3 regions of the Bacillus sp. DU-106 genome follow, and region 3 is predicted to be linked to each of the others. Evidence: predicted binding sites of a transcription regulator. Region 3 holds the regulator's gene; each other region holds the start of a gene.
What was found. Region 3 encodes Rex, which represses fermentation and respiration genes when NADH is low (regulators of the CRP and FNR family bind a similar motif). Its sites were predicted from a motif close to TTGTGAAATATTTCACAA; they were not measured.
Positions count from the first base shown of each region.

Region 1: the regulator Rex is predicted to act here: its motif matches at 1,269-1,286, upstream of hcp (hydroxylamine reductase).
Region 2: the regulator Rex is predicted to act here: its motif matches at 1,260-1,277, upstream of C3Y97_RS06550 (formate/nitrite transporter family protein).

Region 1 is NZ_CP026607.1:3,330,785-3,333,063, forward strand. Features, by position in the region: gene hcp (hydroxylamine reductase) at 1-1,205, opposite strand, end outside; gene bla2 (BcII family subclass B1 metallo-beta-lactamase) at 1,950-2,279, opposite strand, start outside.
Region 2 is NZ_CP026607.1:1,270,061-1,272,339, forward strand. Features, by position in the region: gene C3Y97_RS06545 (cyclic-phosphate processing receiver domain-containing protein) at 1-296, shown strand, start outside; gene C3Y97_RS06550 (formate/nitrite transporter family protein) at 324-1,175, opposite strand; gene C3Y97_RS06555 (TerC family protein) at 1,378-2,172, opposite strand.
Region 3 is NZ_CP026607.1:254,352-256,630, reverse strand. Features, by position in the region: gene C3Y97_RS01515 (CPBP family intramembrane glutamic endopeptidase) at 1-432, shown strand, start outside; gene C3Y97_RS01510 (YdiK family protein) at 429-620, shown strand; gene C3Y97_RS01505 (redox-sensing transcriptional repressor Rex) at 650-1,279, opposite strand; gene C3Y97_RS01500 (ABC-F family ATP-binding cassette domain-containing protein) at 1,467-2,279, shown strand, end outside.

The sequences.
Region 1 (2,279 bases), 2.3 Mb from region 3:
CCAGGTGAAATAAATTCAGGAGCCTTTGGACCGATGCGAATATCTTGAATTCCAAGACTAAATAGCCCGAGTAAAATGGCAACCGCTTTTTGTTCAAACCATGATAGCACAATACTTACTGGCAATTCATTCACTTCACATTGGAAAGCATCAGCTAATGTAGCTGCTATTTTCACTGTAGAAATGGAATTATTACATTGTCCTAAGTCGATGTAGCGCGGAATCTCGGTACCAGGTACAACACCGTAATCCACATCATTAAAGCGGAATTTCCCGCAAGAAGTTGTTAAAATAACTGTTTCTGGCGGAAGTGACGTTGCTAATTCACGATAATATTCTCCACCTTTTCCCGGTGCATCACAACCGGCAATAACAAAGAAACGCTTTATCTTCCCCTCTTTTACTGCATTAATAATTTCCGGAGCTAATGATAATACTGTATTATGATGAAACCCTGTTACTAACTGTTCATCCGACTCCATATGTACTTCTGAAAGTTCTAGTGCTTTTTGAATCAATGGTGTAAAATCATCATTTTCAATTTTTTGTACACCCTCTAAACCTGCAATGTCATATGAAAAGAATCGATCAGAGTATGATCCTTTAATTGGCATAACACAGTTCGTTGTAGCTAATATGGCACCAGTAAATTTTTCAAAAAGGCGTCTTTGATCATACCATGCCTTACCGATGTTTCCTTTTAAATGTTTATATTTTTTCAGTTGCGGGTATCCGTGTGCTGGTAGCATTTCAGAATGCGTATAAATATTAATGTCTTTTCCTTCTGTTTGCTTTAATAGTTCTTCTAATGCAAATAAATTATGGCCCGTAACTACAATTGCTTTACCTTCTACACGATTTTGTGTAATTTGTACAGGTTCTGGCACACCAAAATGATTCGTATGTGCCTCATCTAATAATTCCATCACCCGTAAAGCTGATTTCCCCACTTTCATAGCCATATCAATATGCTCTTGTTCGTTAAAATTAGAATTTGTTAATGTCATATATAAAGCTTCTTGTGTTGTAGCATCTACAAATCCATCCGTATACCCTAGCTGAGCAGCATGTGTGCGATAAGCTGCAATTCCTTTTAGCCCAAACACAATCGTATCTTGTAGACTCGCAATCGTTTCATTCTTCCCACAAACACCCATTACTTTACATCCGCCTGTTGGCGTTTGTTCACATTGATAACAAAACATATCATCCCACCCTCTCCCAATCATTCATTACACCTTAAGCATAATACCCATTGAAAAAAAGTGATGTGATATCAATCACAATAATATATAAAGATTTGTGACAGTTCATATTGTTGACATAATATTTTTATTGACACTAAAAAATAAGCATTAGTGTGCACACATCTTTCGATACTTTTAAATAGCTAATTAATTTGGAGAAATATATAAAACGAAAAAAATTTTGAGTCCCATGTACAAATAGTTGCAATTCATTACATATGAAAATAGACATACAAATACGCTCTTCTTTCTATCATTCAATAGAAAGAAGAGCGTATTTGTCATTTTAAGGAACTATCATTTTTTTTATTAAAGCCTTCATTGTAAACCTCTTTATTTACAATACATTTACACTATCTTAACATTACTTACATTATTTATATGATATATTTATATAGAAGCTACTTAAGAAATTTCATATACATTTTATCTTTATGATCTCTAATCTAATCAATAAAAAGATCATGTTATATTTTTATAACAGGGGTGAATTACGATGACTGAAACTTTAAAAACACTTATAATGCTTGATGCTACTTACGTTGTTATTGCAATTATGACAGTACTAGTATTTGTATACTTGGAATTAAAATCTCAGTAATATATGCTGACGTAATCGACAGATTCAGCATTTAAATATAGTTAGAAGAAAGAAAGAAAGGAGAAAATTATTTCTCCTTTCTTTTGTATTTCTACAATTTCTTATTTTAATAAATCCAATGTATGTAAAAGTAATCCCTTGTCTCCTACTTCTCCATGACCAGGTACTACCGAATTTATATTTCCATATCGCTTCAGCACATTCTCAATCGATGTAGACCATTCATTTACATACGCATCCGCAACATTTCCTAAATCTTTAGCTTCCGCAGATTTTACTAAACAGCCTCCAGCTAAAATTTGATATTGTGGCAACCAAACAACAATATTATCTTCTGTATGTCCTTTCCCTGGATAGAACGTTTCTACTTTTGTATTGCCAAACTTCAAACTCGTAATTATTTGTAAATCTCCAAGCGGCTCTTCATATCC
Region 2 (2,279 bases), 1.0 Mb from region 3:
ATGATCAAAGAAGTTGCCCGTTCGGGTATGTGTCCGCAACTACAGTAGAATGTGCCTTGCAAATGGTTCGGGATTATGATGTGAATATTCTTTCCCTTGATTATAATATGGGCTGGGGAGCAAAAAATGGACTAGATTTTGTAGAAGCTTTTTGTACAGAGGGATTATATGTAAATGAAATTCACCTTCATACGAATGATGTCATCGGTATGCACAAGATGAAACAGAGAATGGATAAGGGAAAGGAAGAAGGAGAAATTAATCCTCACCTTGTTGTTAAATACGTGGGAAGCTAAAAACTCCAAAGTAAAACTTTGGAGTTTTTAATGTTTCATATGTGCTTGTAAAGGAATAATCTCTTCTTGTTGAGCTACTGCGATTTCAGTTTCTTCCTGTTGAACTTCAGGTGTTTTCTTTGTTAAGTAGTGGTATACCATACCGACAAATACTGATCCGCCAATAATGTTACCGATTGTAACAGGAATTAAGTTATGAATAGCACCTGAAAAAGAAATTGTCTCAGGGTGCGGTGAAACTAAAGATAAAGCAAAGAGTGATAAGTTTGCAATACTATGTTCGTAACCAGATAAGAAGAATGTGAAAACAAGTAGCATCATGACTATTATTTTTGCTGTGTCACCTTTAACCTGAGAAGGTAAGAAACAAGCAAGACATACGAGCCAGTTACATAAAATGGCTTTAAAGAATAACTGCATTGTAGGTGTGTTCATCTTTCCTTCAACGACTTTATTCATTAAGTGACCGTGATCAATTGCTTCAAAAATTCCAGTTGCGTAAAATAGTAAGGCAAAGAATAACGCGCCGGCTAAGTTACCTGCATAACAAGCAACCCAGTTACGTAGTGTATCAGAAATCGTTGTTTCTTTTCTTAAAGTTGCTACAGTAAAGTACATTGTGTTCCCAGTAAACAATTCAGCACCGCCATATATAATAAGTACGAGAGCAATCCCGAAAAACATAGAAGCAGCTAAATAAGTTGCTGGTGAATCTGCAATGTGAAAAAAGTTACCTAATTTAAAACATAGTACAATAATAAAACCGATATAAATACCCGCAAGTGCAGCACGAATGAAATATTGCATTGGGTTTGTATCTAGTATTTTCTTTTTGCTTTTAGCCAGTTTGACAACATAATCTAGTCCTTGTTCTAGCATGAGTAATACGCTCCTTTAGTAAATCTTCTATAAATACTCCTTATATGAATAAAGTACATGGAATTGTTCTCACTTTCAATAAGTTTGTGCAATGTTTCACAAAAAGGACATACATACATTAAGAAAACGTTTACAAAAGGTAGTATAATGTAATTTTTTCTGGACATTGAGAGGAAGAAAGAAAAAAGAAAAAGCGCTGTAATTACAGCGCTTTTTCGTCTAAATTCTTTTCTACTTTTACTTCTACTTCTTTTGAGAAGAACCAACCACCAACTGCGATTCCGACTAATACAATCCAGAATGTAAGCTTCCACGGAGTGGATTCTGGGAATGAATGTGGAATTACATTTAATGCAGGGTGTGCTAATGTATAAACTGCTAGCTTCACACCAACCCAACCTACAATTAAGAATGCTGCGGTTTCAAGTCCTGGTTTACGTTTTAAGATTTGTACGAAAGCAGTTGCTGCAAATCGCATAATGATTAATCCGATAAGTCCACCTACAAAGATAACAGCGAATTGCCCAGTATCAAGACTACCAATTGTACCTAATCCTGTTTTTGGTAAAGTCATTGCTAGTGCAACAGCAGCTAAAATTGAATCAACTGCGAAGGCGATATCAGCAACCTCAACTTTAAATACAGTCCACCAAAAGTTCTCTTGTTTTTTCTTTGCTTCTTTTTCTTCTGTTTCTTCATCTGTATTCTTTTTAACATATGTTTTAAATAAGTGATTACCAGCGATAAACATAAGGTAGATGGCACCGATTGCTTGCACTTGCCATACATCGACTAAGAACGAAATCATAAATAACGATCCAAATCGGAAAACAAATGCCCCCGCTAATCCATAAAATAGTGCTTTCTTTCGTTTTTCTTCTGGTAAATGTTTTACCATAATTGCAAGAACAAGAGCGTTATCAGCCGCTAAAATCCCTTCAAGTGCAATTAGGATGAGTAATACCCAACCATACTCCAATAATAATGATACATCCATGTACATTCTCCTCTCATTTCTATAAGTTCTAAATAAGTGAAGAATTTCCCCACTATTTAGTTTCCCCATACTCCTGCCTATTAACTTTGGAAAAATCTGGAAGTGAA
Region 3 (2,279 bases):
GAAATGTATGTATTTGGGGTTCCACGTGGATCTGAGAATACAGACAGACTGATGGACATCGCAAGAACGATACCTTGGTTCCTTATTGTTGTATCTATAATTGGACCTATCTTAGAAGAAATCGTATTTAGAAAAATTCTATTCGGCACGCTTTATAAGAAGTTTAACTTCTTTATCGCAGCTATCATTAGTTCGCTTGTATTCGCAACAATTCATTTTGATTTTACTCACTTATTGGTATACACTGCTATGGGGCTCGTATTTGCCTTCTTATATGTGAAGACGAAACGTATTATCGTTCCGATTGCAGCTCATGTTGCGATGAATACATTAGTCGCTATTGGGCAAATTTTTATGAGCAATGAACAAATTCAAGAAATGATTAAAGAAGCTGAAAAAATGCAAGGCTTTATCGGAGGATTTTTTGTATGAGAAACTCACCATTGTTCATGGCTGCACTATACTTCCTTCTTGGATGTATCTTTACACGCTTCGCCATTACGAACGTGACAGATACAATCTGGAATATGTGGACAATACTATTTGCAGTTATGGCAACAATTGATTTTAATTTGGCACTTCGCCTTATATTAGTTAAATTCACAAAGAAGAAACAATAATAAAACGCAGAGGTCGCTTCCTCTGCGTTTTATTGTGGATAGTTTTTCAAAAAGTAAACTAATGTTTGTAACTCTACAGCTAAGTCAATATGATGAATTCTAATATTCTCTGATACGTTTAATCGCGCTGGTGTGAAATTCAAAATACCGTGCACGCTTGTTTCAGCTAATCTATCTGCTACAGCTTGTGCTACTGTAGCCGGTACTGTTAATATTGCCACTTGTATATCATTTGATAATCTCTCTTCTAATTCATCTAAATGATATACAGGAATGCCCCCGATTTCTGTTCCAACTTTCTCTTCACTAACATCAAATGCCATTTCAATTTTTGTATTATTGTTTTTCGTGAAATTATAATGTAAGAAAGCGGTCCCTAAATTACCTACTCCAATAAGTGCTACACGTGTTATATCATCTTGATCAAGTGTTTCGCGGAAAAATGATAATAAATAATTTACGTTATATCCATATCCCTTTTTCCCTAACGCTCCAAAATACGAAAAATCTCTTCGTATTGTTGCAGAATCTACTTTTACTGCCTCACTCAATTCGGCCGATGAAACACGCTGCTTACCAGAAAGAGATAAGTTTTGGATAAATCGATAGTATAGAGGCAATCTTTTAGCAGTGGCTTGTGGAATCTTTTGCTGATCCATATGACCTCTCCTCTCTTCCTATCTTTATTCATATACTTTAATCAAATACAGAAGTTTAGCACTCATTAAATTCCTTGTATAATAAAGAGAAGAAGTATTCTCTCTTTATTTTAAACTATACACTATTTTTAGTATGATTGAGAAATATAAACATGGCAAAGTTAAGAAATTATTTGAGGTGAAAACATTGATTTTATTACAAGTAAACGCGCTTTCGAAATTATACGGTGCAGAAACGATTCTTGCAAACATAAAATTGGAAGTACAAACAAAAGATCGTATCGCATTAGTTGGAAGGAATGGAGCAGGAAAATCTACATTATTAAAAATTATCGCTGGTGAATTATCTCATGATGGTGGCGAAATTATAAAACCGAAAGATGTCTCAATCGGATATTTAGCTCAAAATACTGGACTAGAAACGTCTTTAACAATTTGGGATGAAATGCTAACCGTCTTTACCCACTTACAGCAAATGGAGACAAAACTTCGAAGGCTTGAGCAAGAAATGGGAAAAGAAGAAAACTTTTCAAACGAAGCTACATATGAAAGATTGTTAGCTGATTATGACCAACTACAACTCAATTATAAAGATCAAGGTGGATATCAATATGAAGCGGATATTCGCTCCATTTTAAGCGGCCTTGGCTTCCCAGTTGAAACGCACCAGACGACGATCTCTACTTTAAGCGGCGGGCAAAAAACAAGATTAGCTCTCGGGAAATTATTATTAACAAAACCAGACTTACTTATTTTGGACGAGCCTACAAACCATTTAGACATCGAAACATTAACATGGCTTGAGCAATATTTGCAAGGTTATCCTGGCGCAATATTAATCGTCTCACATGACCGTTATTTCTTAGACAAACTCGTTACACAAGTATATGAAATTTCGAATAAAGAAAGCAGACGATTTGTTGGTAACTACAGTAAATATTTAGACTTAAAATCAGCATTATATGAGCAAGAAATGAAACGTTACGAAAAACAACAAGAT